Regions from separate parts of the Novosphingobium sp. Sphag1I genome, predicted to be linked through region 2. Evidence: riboswitches for the same ligand, from Rfam matches in the RefSeq annotation. Region 2 holds a riboswitch; each other region holds the start of a gene.
The links. A riboswitch is a leader RNA that binds a small molecule or an ion and turns the genes downstream of it on or off. The one in region 2 is predicted to bind cobalamin.
Positions count from the first base shown of each region.

Region 1: linked by a shared signal. The riboswitch ahead of ACZ9HU_RS03255 (DUF1636 family protein) and the one ahead of ACZ9HU_RS05435 (TonB-dependent receptor plug domain-containing protein) in region 2 are both predicted to bind cobalamin.
Region 3: linked by a shared signal. The riboswitch ahead of cobW (cobalamin biosynthesis protein CobW) and the one ahead of ACZ9HU_RS05435 (TonB-dependent receptor plug domain-containing protein) in region 2 are both predicted to bind cobalamin.

Region 1 is NZ_JBWBQS010000002.1:268,654-274,458, forward strand. It holds gene ACZ9HU_RS03245 (histidine phosphatase family protein) at 1-443, opposite strand, end outside; gene cobT (nicotinate-nucleotide--dimethylbenzimidazole phosphoribosyltransferase) at 446-1,462, opposite strand; gene ACZ9HU_RS03255 (DUF1636 family protein) at 1,459-1,866, opposite strand; cobalamin riboswitch at 2,079-2,264, opposite strand; gene ACZ9HU_RS03260 (DHA2 family efflux MFS transporter permease subunit) at 2,380-3,912, opposite strand; gene ACZ9HU_RS03265 (EmrA/EmrK family multidrug efflux transporter periplasmic adaptor subunit) at 3,909-5,087, opposite strand; gene ACZ9HU_RS03270 (efflux transporter outer membrane subunit) at 5,099-5,805, opposite strand, start outside.
Region 2 is NZ_JBWBQS010000004.1:59,415-65,219, forward strand. It holds gene ACZ9HU_RS05420 (putative bifunctional diguanylate cyclase/phosphodiesterase) at 1-1,037, opposite strand, end outside; gene ACZ9HU_RS05425 (hypothetical protein) at 1,189-1,524, opposite strand; gene ACZ9HU_RS05430 (cell wall hydrolase) at 1,729-2,979, opposite strand; cobalamin riboswitch at 3,201-3,415, shown strand; gene ACZ9HU_RS05435 (TonB-dependent receptor plug domain-containing protein) at 3,530-5,377, shown strand; gene ACZ9HU_RS05440 (ABC transporter substrate-binding protein) at 5,380-5,805, shown strand, end outside.
Region 3 is NZ_JBWBQS010000002.1:203,699-209,503, reverse strand. It holds gene ACZ9HU_RS03035 (HoxN/HupN/NixA family nickel/cobalt transporter) at 82-1,074, shown strand; cobalamin riboswitch at 1,121-1,340, shown strand; gene cobW (cobalamin biosynthesis protein CobW) at 1,544-2,599, shown strand; gene cobN (cobaltochelatase subunit CobN) at 2,607-5,805, shown strand, end outside.

The DNA of each region.
Region 1 (5,805 bases), on a different contig from region 2:
AGCAGGATCGAAAGCGCCGCCCTAATTGGGCCCGCATGGGTGATGACCAATGCATCATCGTCGATCGCGCAAAGGGCAATGGCCACCCTTTCGCGTAAAACACCCCAGCTTTCGCCACCGGGCGGTGGATTGCCCACTGGGTCATCCCAGAAACGCTGAACCGCCGCGCCCAGATCCTCCGGATCAGCGCCGTCCCACGCCCCAAAATCCAATTCCCGCCATCGCGGATCAAGGCGCAATTCGGCCCCAAAATCCTGCGCAATCGCCTGTGCCGCCGTGGCGGCGCGCGACAGATCGGAGGCAATGACCCGCACCACGGTCAGGCCGCACACCCTTTCACGGCAATGGGCCAGTCCGGCCATGGTCGGCACAGCCTCGCCATGCCCCCACAGCCGCCCGGCCTGTTCCACCGCGCCATGACGCAACAGATGGAGGCACCTCACCTTCACAAAGCCGCAGCCACGCTGGCCTGTTCAAAGGTGGCCATTTGGTCGTGCGCGGCCAAAGCGCTGCGCAGCAAGGGCACAGCCACCGCCGCCCCGCTCCCCTCGCCCAATCGCATACCAAGGTGCAGCAAAGGAACGAGGCCCAGATGTTGCAGCAATCGCTCATGGCCGCTTTCGGCCGAACAATGCGCGGCAAGGCAATGGGCGGTCACATCCGGTGCCGCAACAAACAATGGCGCCAGCGAGGCACTGGCAATAAAACCATCGAGCATCACCGGAATGCGCATCCACCGCGCAGCCAGCATGGCGCCGGCCATCGCCGCAATCTCGCGCCCGCCAAGGCGGCGCAGCGCCTCAAACGGATCATCGCAAAGTCCGGCGTGCAGATTGAGGGCTGCGTCGACCACAGCCATTTTTCGCACGATGCCAGGCGCATCAACGCCTGTGCCGCGCCCCACCCAATCGCGCGCGATGCCGCCAAAGGCCAGCGCGCAAAGGGCGGCGGCAGGGGTTGTATTCCCTATGCCCATTTCGCCCACAAACAATAGATCGGCGCGCGGATCGACCGCCCCCGCCCCTGCGTTGAGAGCGGCCAGACATTCCGCCTCGCTCATCGCGGGTTCCTCTGAAATATCGCCGGTCGGACGGTTCAGATCGAGCGGGATGATGGTCAGATGCGCGCCGCAAGCGCGCGCCAGCGCATTGATGGCGGCTCCGCCCTGCTGGAAATTGGCGACCATCTGCTCGGTCACTTCGGCGGGATAGGCGCTGACGCCTTTGGCCGCGACGCCGTGATTGCCGGCAAAGATGATGCCCTGCACATGGTCGAGTGCGGGCCTTTCGCGCCCGCTCCACCCGGCCATGAAGATCGCCAGATCCTCAAGGCGCCCCAAGGATCCGGCCGGTTTGGTCAATTGCGCCTGGCGCGCGCGCGCCCGCGCTGCGGCATCCGCATCCACAGCGGGCAAGCCGCAAAGGGCGGCAAGGAATGCCTCTTTCGTGGCAAAATGAGTCATGTCGCGACAAATCCTTCGGGCGGAGTGCGGGTGATGAAATGGCCCTTCACGCCCTGCGGCCATTGGCGATAGGGCACCTGGCCATGATCGCTGGCGGCCTGAAGCGCGGCATATTCCAGTATCGCCTGCGCGCTTTCGCCATCGGGGGTAAAATCGCCCAGAACATAACCGATCCGCCCCGGCGCACGAATATGCACCACGCAATGCCTTTGACAGGCAAAAAGACAGGGCATTTCCTCGACCGCCACGCCGGACAGGTCGGGATCCTGCGTCTGCCGTTCCCGCAAAGCCTCGGCCAACAAGGCCCCGCCGCGCCGGCCTTGGCTATCCTCTCTCTCATCGGCCGAAACCCGGCATGTCGAGCAGACCACCACGCATGGCCCCTTGTCCACCGCGCGCAACATCAGGATGCGGTCCTGCAAGGTGCAAAAAATTGATTCAATTCGGGCATGGGCATGTTCCTTCGGCCTGACGATCCCATCCCGCCCGACCCCATCGCACAGCACCCATGCCGCATGAAACACACGACAAATCATGCCGCCCGACCGTGCCGTGCGGAACCACATTGTCGCTGTTCAGGGAACATCCCCGTCCGCGCCGCACACCCTGTCGGCCCGAAAAACGACCGCGTCAGGCAGGTCTCCTGGCTTGCGGGTCAACGCCGGTTCGGCCGCCTTCTCAGGATTGCTCCCAATGGCATAGGGCCGCTGGCTCACCGCTCACAGTTGCAGGGGCAGCCCGGGTCTTGAACCCGTGTTCCCTTTTGATCCCCTCGCGGGGAACCTGTCGCTGATGTGCAAGTATCGAGGGCCGCATTCCCACGCAAGGGGTTTATGGCAGCGCCCGGCCGCTTAGCCCACGAAAAAGGGGCGGAATTTCTCCCGCCCCCTTCGTTGCGACCCGTTCGGGTTATTTGTTCAATGCGCCGCGCTGGTGTCGATCGGCCCCTTGGGTTTGGGCACCAGCCACACGATCATCGCCGCCACAACAAAACAAACCGCAATGGTGCCAAAGATGTGAAGCGTGGCCAACATCACGCTTTGCCCCTGAACCAATTGATCCAAGGAAGCGATGGCGCTTTGCTGGCTTTGCCCGGCGTCAACCATGCTATCAATCGTGGCCTGACCTTGCGGCATGGCCCCGGCGATGGCGCTTTGCGAGCGCGTCGCTTCATTCTCCCACCCGGTCTGGACCAGCGAGGTGGCAAAGGCCCCCGCCACGGTGCGCATGAAATTGGACACGCCCGCCGCATTGGCTTCCTCGCCCGGATCCACGCTGGCCATGGCAAGGCCGATGGTGGGGATGAAGAACATCACCATGAACGGCCCGGTCAAAAGTGTCGGCATCGCCGCCTGCCAGAAGGTAACGTCGCTATTGAAACTGGTGCGCCATGCGGCAAGGCCCGCCAGCCCCATGATCCCGGCAAAGATGATTTTGCGCGGGTCATATTTTTCGGCCATCTGCCCGACGATGGGCGCCGAAAGGACGGCAAAGACCCCCATCACCCCGGTCGCATATCCCGCCCATGTGGCGGTATACCCAAGGTTTTGCTGCAACCACAAAGGCAGGATCACAACCGTGGCAAAGAAAGCGCCGAAACCCACCGAATAGGTCAGCGCCGCCGCCGTAAACCCGCGATGACGAAAGATGCGCAGGTCCACAATCGGGTTCTTTTCGGTCAGCTCCCAGATCATGAAACAGGCAAAGCCAATCGCCGCAATCACCGCCAGAGCCTGAATTTCGACCGAAGCGAACCAGTCATGGTTGCGGCCTTCGTCCAGCAGGATCTGAAGCGCGCCGACCCAGACGATCAGCAGAGCCAGACCCACCTTGTCGATCGGCGCCTTGATGATTTCATCCTTGCGCCCGCGCAGCAGCACCAACAGCATCAGGCCGCCCGCCGCCGCCACCGGCACGCCGATGAAGAAGATCGAGGGCCAGCCAACATTGTCGCACAAAGTCCCGCCCAGCACCGGCCCGACAATCGGCCCGACCAGTGTGGTCATCGCCCAGATCACCGTGCCCAGCACCTGCTTTTCCGGCGGCAACAGGCGAAGCATCAAGGTTTGCGCCAGAGGCATGATCGGCCCCCCGCACAGACCCAGCGCCACGCGGCAAGCCACCAGCATGCCCAGCGAAGTCGACATGCCGCAAAGCGCCGAGAGAACCGCAAAGGACAGATAGCAGGTGAGAAACACCCTCTGTGCGCCGAAACGCGCCGAAAGCCACCCGGTCAAAGGCACTGTGATGGCTTCGGCCACCGCATAGGATGTGATCACCCAGCTGCCCTGTGACGCCGAAACGCCCAGTGAACCGGCAATCGTCGGCACCGAAACATTGGCAATGGTGGTGTCAAGCACCACCAGAAAATTGCCCAGCGCAATGGCCAGCACCACCAGCCATAATTGCGCCCCCTCCAAGGGCCGGTCAGGAGAGGTTGCCTTGATCATTTCGAAACGTCGATATCAGCCGTCATCGACAGGCCGACGCGCAAGGGGTGCGCGGCCAGTTCCTTGGGATCCAGCGCGACGCGGACGGGCAGACGCTGAACCACCTTGATCCAGTTGCCGGTCGCGTTCTGGGCCGGAACCACGGCAAAGGCCGCACCCGTACCGCCCGAAAAGCCCACGACCGTGCCGTGATATTCGACCGATGAACCATAAAGGTCGCTCTTGAGCGTCACCTTCTGGCCCGGATGAACCTTGGAAAGCTGCACTTCCTTGTAATTGGCGTCGACATAGGCGGCGCCCACGGGGACGACCGACATCAGGCTCTTGCCCGGTTCGGCGCGCTGGCCCACCTGAACCGCACGGCGGGCGACGATGCCATCAAAGGGAGCGCGGATGATCGTGCGTTCCAGATCAACGCGGGCCTGATCGCGCGTGGCGCGTGCGGCCAGCACCTCCGGGTTGGTTTCGGGCGTCGTGTTTTCGATCAACACACGGTTGGCTTCCCGCGTGCCCGATGCGGCCTCACGATTGGCGGCGGCCAATGAAACAGCCGCCTCGGCGGCGCGAAGGTTGGCGGTGGCGGTGGCCATGGCGCTGCGCGCAACGGTCAGTTCTTCACCCGAAACCGAACCCGACGCGGCCAGAGCCTCGCGGCGTTTCAGATCAACCGCGGCCTTTTCCACATCGGCGCGGGCCGCTGTCAGGCTGGCCGTGGCGCGGGCCTGATCGGCGGCGCGTGCGGCAATCTGGGCGCCAAGGCCAAGGTCGGTGGCCGACAGGCCGCGCACCCGGCGCTCGGTCAGCGCCAGATTGGCTTCAGCCTTGGCCAGCGCAATCCGAGCATCTGTGTCGTCAAGGCGGACGAGAACGTCGCCTTTTTTGACCATCTGCGTGTCGGAAACCAGGACTTCGCGCACGGGGGCGACGACCTGCGCGGTGATCAAAGCCGTGTCGGCACCCACATAGGCGTTGTCGGTTTCGACATGGTTCGAGGCATAGAGGACATCATAGGCCCCATAGGCCACCGCCACCGCGGCAATGCCCAGCGCCAGACGCGTGAACATCTGCTTGCGCTTGGCCTTGTTGGCCTCATCGCTCTGCGCGGTCAGGGTTTCGGCATCAGGCTCCACATCATGTTCGTGGATACGGGCGACGGATGAAGTTTTGGAGGACATGGGGGGACTCCTTAAGCCTGAAAGCCACCGCCCAGCGCGCGCACCAGCGCGACATCAAGGGCAAAGGCACGAGTTTTGAGGGCAGCGGTGGCGCGGCGGGCGGCAATCAATGAATCTTCGGCAACCAACACGTCGAGAACCGTGGCAAGGCCGCCGCGATAGCGGTTATTGGCAACATCCCATGCCGCCTGGGCGGCGGACTGGGCCTGTTCTGCGCTGGACAGGCGGCGGGTCAGTTCCTGACGGCTGGTGGCCGCATCGGCAATTTCCTGAAGCGCGTGGACCAGCGTGCCGTCATATTGGGCAACGGCAACGGCATAATCGGCCTGCGCCCCGCGCTTGGCGGCGACAAGGCGGCCACCGTCAAAGATGGGCAAAGTCACAGCCGGACCCACCGAGCCATATTCCGATCCCGACTTGACCAGATTGGACAGGCCCAAAGATTGCAAACCGATCATCCCGGCCAGATTGATGTTGGGATAGAATGCGGCGCGGGCCACCTTGATCCGTTCCGCCGCCGCATCGGCATGGGCGCGGGCGGCCACCATATCCGGACGACGGCCCAGCAATTGGGCGGGAATATTGGTAGGCAAACCGGGGCTGGCCAGTTTGGTCACAGCCGGGCGTGCGATAGCAAGACCGCGATCCGGACCGGCCCCAACCAGCGCCGCCAAACGGTGACGGTTGAGCGCGATCTGTTCATCAATCGCGGCCAGAT
Region 2 (5,805 bases):
TCCAGATCGGTGCCATGTTCGGGCAGGATGGCAATCCCGATGGAGCAGCCGATTTCCAGCCGGTCATCGTCAATCCGCAACGGGCGCAGGATGTCGGTCAGGATCGTGTCGGCAATCGCCTTAACATCGGTATCCTGTTCGGCCTCAAAGGCTATGATGAATTCGTCGCCGCCAAAGCGGCCGATGCCCGCGCCAACCGGCGCGCTGCGGCGCAGGCGGGCGGCCACTTCGACCAGGCAGCGGTCGCCGACCTGATGGCCCAGCGTATCGTTGATTTCCTTGAACCGGTCGAGGTCGAGCCACAGGATCGCCAGCTTATTGCCTTCAGGGATCGCGACAAGGCGTTCGACCAGATGGTGATTAAGGCCCGCGCGGTTCAACAGGCCTGTGACAATATCGGTGCGCGCCAGATGCTGCATCTTTTCGGCAAGACGCTGGCTGGTTTCGGCGCTGGCAATCGAATCGCGCAACATACGAAACACATTAAGCGTGATCGACATCATCGCGGGCAAAACAAGGAAAAGGTTAAAGGCAAGCAGGCGGCTCGACAGGTCCGATTGCATGGCCGCGGCAATGATCATCGGGAAAATGGCCAGCGACAATTGCCCGATCGCGATAAATGGCCGCCCTGCATTACGCGCGGCAATGCCCGCGCCATAACCCGTCGCATTGGCCACAAGCAGCGTGCAAACCGGCCCCGGAACATCCGAGGCAAAGCTTAACGCTGCAATCATGCCTGCTGAACTGGAGTAGGTGAATGCGCCAATTTCATAAATGATTTCAAGCAGGCGCGGCTTGTGCGAAAACCATTTGGGCAACAGTGTGGCGCTGGCCACGCGGGCAACGGCGATGGTTGAAAGCACCCATGCCGCAATCGTGATATTGTGATCTTGGGAGTCATGGGCTGCCGCCGCGCTCGACAAAATGCCGCAGATTGCCCCCAACGCCAGCGATGCGGGCTGAGTGTAGAGCGTCTTGATCAGAATCGCTCTTGCCCGGTCATCAGCAGCGTTGGTTTTGAACAAAACCCGCATCATGTCGAATAAAGGACGGATCGCACAACTCCCGTTGGTTGAGGGCAGATTAGGGAGGACACGTCACGGAATGGTTAACGGCCGAATGTTTCGTGCAATTTTTGTCGCATTTATACAAAAAATTGCGCCCCAATAATGCCCTCAAGATCCGGGCCTACTCCGGCCCGGACTGCTCTACAGGTTCGACAGCGGCGCGATGCACAACGGACAACCGGCTTGCCATCTGGCGGTCCAGTTTGCGGCACACGCCCAGCCAGTGGCGATATTGTTCGCGGTTGCCGTCAAAGAAGGCGCGCAGCGCAATGTCGCGCGCGCGTTCGGCCGCGCCAAGGCCGTGGCGGGCAAAGTGTTGCAATGCGGAATTGAGCAGAACGTCGTTTTCGACCGGATTGTCATGATCATTGGCGGGAGCACGCAGACGGGGGCGGCGCAGCACGCGCGCAACCGCGCCGCATTCGCCAGTTCCTGCCGCTGCAAATCGGATCGACATGCTCAAAAATTCCTCGATTTTCTCTAATACGTTGGATCGTAATGCCACATTCGGCCTAAGCCTTCGTATGTCGCCTTGGTTATCAAATGCTTGTGATCGGTTAACCGAATTTACCCCCATCATGGATCGATGAACGTTAAAACGCCCCGATGCGCCGCTTTTGCAAGGGCGCGTCGGGGCGGGGTTTTGGCGATATCTTGTGGTTTACTGAGGGTCGCTGATCCAGCGGCCACTATTTTGATATTCAGGGCGCACATTATCGCTGCCGGGCAAGTTATTGGCACGATAGGCCGCTTCGCCGCCATGGCGTAACGCCTCGGCGGTATATTGCGGTGCGGCAAGAGCAGGCGTGGCAACTGCCGCTGCACGCGGCGCGGGGTTCAAAGTCTGACCCATTTTGGCGGCATAGGCCCGCTCGATGGCGATGGGATCATCGACCAATTCGCGATTTGCAATGGCGACGCGCTGATGCGGCACGGGCAAGGGTTCGCTCATCGCGTGAACAAAACGGAATGCGCCGGAATCGCCTGCCGGACCATGCATCCGGTAAAAACGGTGCGCGCCGATCTGGCCGATAAAGTTCAGACTGTCGGCCCAATAGGGGTGGACGGCAAAAGTGTGGTAATGCGTGGCAAGGCCAACCGGGGCATAGACATAGCCGCCAAGGGCCGCCCGTGCGACGGTTTCGGCACGGCTCCAGAAATAGCGGCTGGGTTTGCGCATCAATGCGCCGTCACAGGTAAAGGTGAACTGACACCCGGTGGCGCGCTCGGAACCCTGAAACACCACGCCGCACACCGATTTGGGATAGGCGGGGTGGGCCATGCGGTTCAGCACGACCTGCGCCACGGCGCGCTGTCCGTCATCGGGTTCGCTGGCGGCTTCGTAATAGATCGCCGCCGTCAGGCATGACAGCGCGCGTTCCCGATCCACCGCATTGGCCAGACCCGACAGCGCCCGCGCCGCAGGGCCGGAACCGGGCAGGGGCGCTTCATCCTCGCCCTGCGCCGCATTGTCGCCATCCCAATGCAGTCCCGGCGCAATCGTCGCCAGCGCCGATCGCCAGCCGGTCGTCGGGGCCTGTGGCTCGGCTTCGCGGCTGACATAGTAATAGGCAGCACCCGGCCAACTGTCGCCTGGTTGTTCAAAGGGCATGGGGGCAAGGCTGGCCTGTCCATCGACAGGGTCTGCTTCTTCATGTGTGGTGGTTGCGGCCAAGGCCATCGCGCCGGTGCCTTGTCCGCGATAGGCCTGAACCGCCAGCATAGCCAACAGTGCGCAGACCACGGCCAGAACCCGATGCATCGCGGCGCGGCGCATTTCGGCATTGCGCAAGGCGTTGATCTTCATCCCGCCGCCCCGGCGCAGGCGCGCAGCATCATCGGACGTCCGCATATCATATGCGGGCATGGACTGGCTGGCATTGGGCGCAAGAGCGACACGAAACTTGTTCATCCTGACATCTCGGCCTGTTGCAGGGGCGGGTCAGCATGGCAAAACATACATTGGCCCGGCTTGCATCAGCCGATTTCCTGCCGTCTCATTGCGGCACTGTTGGGCCCACTAATCCTTAACGCCTTAATTTCGAGCCGCCGTTCAGGGTTAATATTAACTTCCTTTTCCATCAGTAGGCCCACTTTTGTCGGCCCTTGCGTATATGGCCATGCGGGGCTAGGGCGGCGGCCAACGCCAACGGTGCCTTTCGCAAGATCGGCTGAAAAGGGAATTTGCATGCCTGTCGCGCCCGCGCGGCAAGTGAGGCAAAGCTGCCCCCGCAACTGTTTCCGGGCGAGCGTACTGTCACATGCCACTGGGCCAAATGGCCTGGGAAGGCGGCAGATGCGCGTTGACCCCGGATAGCCAGGAGACCTGCCGTTGGTTGTCGTTCAGCGCCGGGCGGGGAGGACCGGATGCAGCGCGATGCCGTCTGTTTTCCATGCGCAAGGGGTGCGTGGGACGGCCTCTCCCGCCACGAACGGCATCTGCCTTCGTGAGGGGAAGAGCTATGAATATCCGTAATTTCGCCGTGGCATCGTCGTTGGTGGCGCTTGCCTTGTCCACGCCTGCGCTGGCCGCCGATGATGGTGATGCGATCACCGTTCTTGCCACCGGCCAGAGCCAGCCGGTCAATGAAACGGGCCAGTCGGTCAGCGTCGTCGACCTGTCCGAAATTCAATCCATTCAGGGGCCGGACCTGACCCGCATTTTCTCGCGCCTGCCGGGCGTGTCGATTGCGCGTGCGGGCGGCATGGGGGCGACGACCAGCCTGTTCGTGCGCGGCGCCAATTCCGAACAGACGCTGGTGATGATTGACGGCGTCAAGGTTGAAGATACGGCGGCCCCTTCGGGCGGCTATGATTTTGCCAGCCTGACCTCTGGCGGCATCGGTCGCATCGAATTGCTGCGCGGATCGAACAGCGTGGTGTGGGGCAGCAACGCCATCGGCGGCGTCATCGCCATCACCAGCCGCGAATTGAACGGCGTGGAACTCAGCCTTGATGGCGGCACGAACAACACGTTTGACGCGGGGGCCACGCTGGGCATTGCCAAGGACGCCTATGCAATCACCGTCAATGGCGGCTATTTCAGCACTGACGGCATTCCCACCCGCGTCACCGACACGCTTTCCAACGGTTTCCGCCAGACCCGCCTGTCGACCCGCGCCCGCCTGCGTCTGGCGCAGGGGCTGAACCTTGTCGCCACGGCGCGATATGCCGATGGCAAGGTGGGGATCGATTCCTATGACTGGACGCTGGGTTATGTGAACCGCGGCGAAAAGCAGTCGAGCGAGCAGGTGTCGGGCCGCGTCGGTCTGGAATATGCGGCGGACAAGTATACGGCGCGTCTGGGCATCAGCCAGTCCTCGCTGCGTCGCGGTTATATCGACCCCACGGTTCAGAGCAGCGAATACAGTTCCTATCTGGGCCGCAGCACGCGCATCGATGGCGCGGCGCATGTCGATCTGCCCTATTTCTTTTCCGCCGATCTGGGCGGCGAGGCGATGTGGAACCACGCGCGTTCGTATTATTTCACGCCGGGCGCGGTGAATGATGCCAATATCGCCAGCGGCTATGGCCTGCTGGGCTGGCGTGCGTTTGGGCTGAGCCTGTCGGGCGGCCTGCGCGTGGACAGCCATTCGACCTTTGGCACTCACACCAGTTTTGGCGCGAACGGGACGTACAATTTGATCTCGGACGTGCGCCTGCGCGCTTCCTATGGCGAAGGGTTCCGCGCCCCGACCCTGTATCAGTTGTTCGATCCCTATTCGGGCAACACGACGCTCAAGGCCGAAACCAGCAAATCCTATGACATCGGGCTGGAAAAGGGCGACCGCAATGGCAAGCTGTATGGCGCCGTCACGTGGTTCCACCGCAATATCAACAATCAGATCGACTATGATCTTTCGACCTCGACCTATGCCAACCTTGGCCGCACCCGCGCCGAAGGGCTGGAGTTCGAAACGGGCCTGCGCCCGGTCGATGCGTTGCAATTGCGCGCGGCCTATACTTTCGTGAAGAGCACGAACCAGACCGCAGGCAGCACGGCCTATGGCAAGGATCTGGCCCGTCGTCCGCGCCACATGGTCACATGGTCGGCGGATTGGAAAACGCCTCTGGCCGGTCTGGCCGTGGGCGGTGACATTCGCGTCGTATCGTCCAGCTTTGACAATGCCGCCAACAGCAACCGCCTTGCCGGCTATGCCCTGTTCGGCCTGCGCGCCAGCATGCCGGTGGGCGATCATGCGGAAATCTTTGGCCGCATCGAAAACCTGACCAATGAACGCTATGCCGTGGTCAAGGATTACAATTCCTATGGCCGCACCGCATCGGCGGGCATCCGGGCAAAGCTGTAATCATGTTGCGGGGGCTGGCCCTTCTTTCGGTTCTGGCACTGGGCGCCTGCGCCCCGGCCGGTTCCGGGGGCCAGCCTTCGCGCATTATCAGCCTTAATCCCTGTACCGATGTTCTGCTGGTCGAACTGGCAGACAGGGATCAGATCGGCGCGCTGTCCTCCTATAGCCACGATCCTTTGCAAAGCTCGATGGATGTGGCGGCGGCGGCGCGCTATCCTTCGACCCGCGGGGCGTTGGAGGAGGTGGTGGCGGCAAGGCCATCCATGATCGTGTCGGGCAATTTTACGCCGCCCGCCACCCGCGCCGCCTATGCAAGGATGGGGCTGCGGCTCGAAGAATTTTCCATGGCCGCCAATGTCGAGGACAGCGAGGCGCAAATCCGCCGCATGGCCGCCCTCTTGGGCCATTCCGAAAGGGGGGAGGCCATG
Region 3 (5,805 bases), on a different contig from region 2:
GGCTGTGTCGTTCAAGGCCGGGGGTTCCTGCTTGTGAGAAAGAGATTTTTGTCAGCGCCTTTGCGCTGGCGTATCGGCGCGATGATGGCCGGTTTGGTGGCGGCCAATATTATGGCTTGGGTCTGGGCCTTTGCCCTGTTCGGTGCGCAGCCTTTGATGTTGGGCACGGCCCTTTTGGCATGGGGTTTGGGGCTGCGCCATGCGGTCGATGCCGATCACATCGCCGCCATCGACAATGTCACCCGCAAATTGATGCAGGAAGGCCAGCGCCCGATTTCCGCAGGCTTCTGGTTCGCGCTGGGCCATTCCGGGATCATCGCCGTTGCCTCGATCAGCGTTGCCCTGACCGCCAGTGCGCTGTCGCGGTTCAGCGCGTTCAAGGATTTGGGCGGCATGATCGCGACGGCGGTTTCGGCCCTGTTCCTGTTCACCATTGCGGGGATGAACTTGGCCATCCTGCGCTCTGTCTGGGCCAAGTTTCGCCATGTTCGCGCCGGGGGCGTTGTCGATGCCGATGATCTGGATATGTTGCCGGTGTCGCGCGGGATACTCTCGCGCCTGTTCGGGCCAATGTTTCGTTTGATTTCGAGGCCATGGCATATGGCGCCGCTGGGTTTTCTGTTCGGGCTGGGGTTTGATACCGCGACCGAGGTCGCCATCCTTGGCATTTCGGCCAATCAGGCGGCCAGTGGTATGTTTCTGGGCCGGTTGCTGGTCCTGCCCGCGCTGTTTGCGGCCGGGATGGCGCTGGTCGATACGCTGGACGGTGTGATGATGGTGGGGGCCTATGAATGGGCCTTTGTAAAGCCGGTTCGCAAGCTTTACTACAACATCACCATTACGATGATGTCGGCCCTTGTGGCGATCGTGATTGGCGGGATCGAGACGCTGGCCCTGATCGGCGATAAGCTGAGCCTGACCGGATGGCCATGGGGTATGGTGGCGAGATTGGGGCGCAATTTCAACAATCTGGGCTTTTCGATCATCGGCCTGTTTGCCGCCTGTTGGATCATAAGTTTCGCGATCTATCGCTGGAAGCGGTTGGATGAAATCGAGATTTCGCCCGCGCCGTGATTGCGCCGGGCGTTCTTATGGGCTAGATCCTCAATCGAGGGCTTGCCCCTCACATGATCGCGCCGGTGCCTGAAAGGGCTTAATCGGGAATGCGGTGCGGGCCGGAAACGGCCCAAATCCGCGGCTGTCCCTGCAACTGTAAGCGGATAGCGCGATGCACATGCCCCACGCGGGGCGGCCACTGGGTCTTGCTATGCAGATCTGGGAAGGCGTGCATCAAGCTGTGACCCGCGAGCCAGGAGACCTGCCGGCGCTCTGGTCGCTCTTGCCTTGGTCCAGGGGATGGTCACGGCACGGTCAACTTCCGTCTGAGCGACGAAACTGTGCGGCTGGGGCTGCACGGGTTGCGTGGTGTCGGGCGCTTTGCGCGTCGGCCCGCCGTCGCGCGCCGACCGGATTTTCCGGCAAGCCCCCGCCTGTTCTCGCTCCGAGGCCTGAATTGGGTCTCGTTTCGGCGCGCGGGGAAGTTATGACCATGAACGCATTGGCGGCCGATCTGGCCAAAGTGCCCGTTACCATCATCACCGGCTTTCTGGGCGCGGGAAAGACCACGTTGATCAGCCATCTGATCCGCAACGCGGGCGGGCGCAGGCTGGCCGTGGTGGTCAATGAATTTGGCACGCTGGGGGTGGATGGCGACATATTGCAATCCTGCGCCATTCCCGATTGCCCGGCGGAAAATATCGTCGAACTGGCCAATGGCTGCATCTGCTGCACGGTGGCGGATGACTTTATCCCGACGGTGGAAAAACTGCTGGCGCTTGATCCGCGCCCGGACCATATCCTGATCGAAACATCGGGCCTGGCTTTGCCCAAACCCCTGCTCAAGGCTTTTGACTGGCCCGCCATTCGCAGCCGGATCACGGTCGATGGCGTGCTGGCTCTGGCCGATGCCGAAGCCGTGGCGCAGGGGCGTTTTGCCCCCGACCTGAACGCGCTGGAGGCGCAGCGCCTTGCCGATCCGGGGCTTGATCATGAAGTGCCGCTGGCCGAAGTGTTCGAGGATCAGCTGGCCTGCGCCGACATGGTGCTGTTGACCAAGATTGATCTTGCCGGACCAGACGCCGTGGCCAAGGCCCGTGCGATCATTGCTGATCTTTCGGCCAAACCTGTTCCCATCATCGAATTGGCCGAAGGCTCGGTCGATCCGCGCATCATCCTCGGCCTTGGCGCTGCGGCGGAAGATGACATTGCCGCGCGCCCATCGCACCATGATGGCGAAGATGACCACGAACACGATGATTTCGACAGCACGGTGGTTAGCTTTGGTGAGATTGCCGATCCCGCTGATCTCGTCGCCCGGATCGAGGCTCTGGCCCGCGAGCAACAAATCCTGCGCGTCAAAGGCTATGCGGCGGTTCAGGGCAAGCCCATGCGCATGCTGATTCAGGCCGTAGGCGGTCGCGTGCGCCATCAATATGACCGCCCGTGGCGCATGGGTGAGCCACGTCAGACCACTCTGGTCGCGATTGCCGAGCGTGACCATGTAAAGCCGACTGCGATCCTCGCCGCTCTGGCGGACTGATCACCCGATGCATGTCATTTTCCGCGAAACGCACGGGATGGAGGAAATCGCCATCCCGCAGGATCTGGGGCAATCGCCCGCGGATCTGGTGGTCCTGTCGTTTTCGGACAGCGATCTGGGCGCGTTTGCGGGCGGGTGGCACAAGGCGCGGGCGCAGGACGCGGATTTCCCGACACTTCGCCTCGCCAATATCGCTTCTTTACAGCATCCCTTGTCGGTCGACACCTATATCCAGCGGACGCTGGCCGGGGCCAAGGCGATTCTGATCCGGTTGATCGGGGGCGCGGCCTATTGGCCCTATGGCTTGCAACAGGTCGAATTGCTGGCGCGCAATCAAGGGATTGCCTTGGCTGTTCTGCCCGGAGATGGGCGGCCCGATGATCGGTTGGCGCAGGCTTCGACCTTGCCCCCCGCCATATTGCACGATCTGGCGGCGATGTGTGATGCGGGCGGGGCGGATGGGGCTTATGGGGCTTTGACCTTGCTGGCCGGGGCGGCGGGTCTGACGGATCGGCGGGTGGAGCCTTTTGAGCCTTTGCCGACGGTGGGGGCATGGCACCCGGCAAGGGGTCTGTGCGATCCGGCGGCATGCGATTTCGACAAGCCGCTGGTCGTGATCATTTTCTATCGGTCTTATCTGGTTGCCGATGACCTCGATCCTTTTATCGCCCTCCACGCCGGGTTTGAGGCCAAGGGCTATGCCGCGCTTTCGCTCTTTGCGCCCTCGCTCAAGGAGCCTGCGGCGAAGGCACAGATAGAGGCGTGGCTGCGCCAGCTATCCCCCGTCGCCATCGTTAATGCCACGGGCTTTTCGGCGCTTGATGAACATGGGCACAGCCCGCTTGATATTGCCGGGTCGCCCGTGTTCCAGATCGCATTGGCGACCTCTGGCCAAGAAGCTTGGGCCGAGGGGGCGCGCGGACTATCTCCCGCCGATTTGGCCATGCATGTCGTCCTGCCCGAAATCGATGGCCGGGTGTTCATGGGCGTGGCCAGTTTCAAGGCCGGGGATCCGCGCGATGCTGCGCTTGGCTTTGCCCGAAACCGGCATCTTTCGCAAAGTGACCGTGTCGCCGCCATTGTCGAAAAAGTGTCGGGCTGGATCGCTCTGGCGGCCAAGCCTGTGACGGAGCGGCGCGTGGCGCTCGTGCTATCCACCTATCCGGGGCGGCCCGAGGCGATGGCCCATGCGGTGGGGCTCGATGCGCTCTCCTCGACGCAGGCCATTGTGGCCGACATGGCACAGGCGGGATATTGCGTCACGCCGGGGCTTGATCTGGCCATGGCGTTGCAGGCTCAGACGCTGTCTTGGCGGCTCTCGGAATATCGGCGGGCCTTGGCCGATCTGCCCGCGCCTTTGCAACAGGCTATCCATGATTGCTGGGGCGCGCCCGAGGATGACCCCGCCGTTATCGACGGGGCCTTTCGCTTCCTGGCGATCAACCTTGGCCATGCGATGGTGGCCCTGCAACCCGAACGAGGCGAAAGGGCCGCGCGCGATGGCGATTATCACGACCTCTCGCGCCACCCGCGCCATGCCTATGTCGCCTTTTACCTTTGGCTCAGGGCGCAGGGTTTCGACGCGATGGTCCATATCGGGGCGCATGGCACGCTGGAATGGTTGCCGGGCAAGGCGGTCGCGCTTTCCGATCAATGCTGGCCGGAAGTGCTGACCGCAGGCTTGCCGGTCATCTATCCCTTCATCGTCAACGATCCGGGCGAGGCGGCGCAGGCCAAGCGCCGGATCGGCGCCGTTACCATTGGCCACGTCCCGCCCCCGATGGGCACCAGCGCCCAAGGCGCAGGGCTGGGCCGGATTGAGGCGCTACTGGATGAATTTTCCAATGCCGGGGGTCTTGATCCCGCGCGTCGGACCCGGTTGCAGGCCAACATTGTCCATGAGGCACGAGCTTTGGGGCTGGAGGCAGAACTGGGCCTTGATCCCGATGCGACGCCCATGGAGGTCATCACCCGCATCGACCGCTTCGTGTGTGACATCAAGGAGAGCCAGTTTGGCGACGGCCTCCACATCTTTGGCCGCGGCGAATATGGCGAAGCCGAAAGCCGGGGCCTTTTGACCGCTCTGGCGGGGCAAAGGGTGGCGCCGGGACCGTCGGGCTCTCCCTTTCGCGGGCGGAGCGACGTTTTGCCGACGGGGCGCAATCTCTACACGATTGACCCACGGGCCGTACCCTCGCGCGCGGCCCATGCGCAGGGCGTCGTGCTGGCCGAGGAATTGATCCGCCGTCATTTGCAGGATCATGGCGATTACCCCAAGGCTTTGGTGGTGGACCTTTGGGGTTCGGCGACGATGCGCACGGCCGGCGAGGAATTTGCCGTGGCGCTGCATTTGCTGGGGGCAAAGCCGGTCTGGGATATGGCCTCGGACCGGGTGACAGGATTGGAGATCCTGCCTCTGGCCATGATGGACAGGCCGCGCATCGATGTGACCTTGCGGGTTTCGGGTCTGTTTCGTGATGCCTTTCCGATGCTGCCCCTGCTCTTTGGTCAGGCGGTACGGGCGCTGTCCCGGCGCGATGAACCGGATGACTGGAACCCCTTTGCCGGAAAAGACGCCGGGGCGCGTGTGTATGGACCGCCGCGTGGTCGCTATGGTCTGTCAATGGGCGATGCGACAGAGGTCTATACCGAGGAGGCGCGCCGGGCGGCAGGAGAGGCGTGGCTATCGGCGTCGCAATTTGCGCTCGATCATGGCGAAGGGGCGTCCGATCCCGGTGGCCTGCGCGCCCGCGTGGCCGGGGCCGATGCCTTTGTCCACCTTCAGGATTTGGCGGAAAGCGATCTGTTGCTGGCGGCCGATTATGCCGCGCATGAAGGCGGCTTTGCCGCTGCCCAGGCGATCACCGGGGGCAATGCGGCACTCTATCATCTGGACAGCCGCGATCCGGCGCGCCCCGTTGCGCGCGCCCTGACCGAGGAAATCGCGCGCGTTGTCCGCGCCCGCGCCGCGCATCCGGGGTGGATCGCGGGCATGATGCGGCACGGCTTTCGCGGCGCGGCGGAAATTTCGGCCACGCTCGATCATCTGGGCGCCTTTGCCCATCTGGCGGGCCATGTGCCGCCGCAACTTTTCGACCTCTATTACGAGGCCACCCTTGGCCAAAGCGATGTGCGTGAATTTATGGCCCTTGAAAATCCACTGGCGCTGGCCGCGATCGAGGCCCGGTTTGCCGCGCTCTATACCG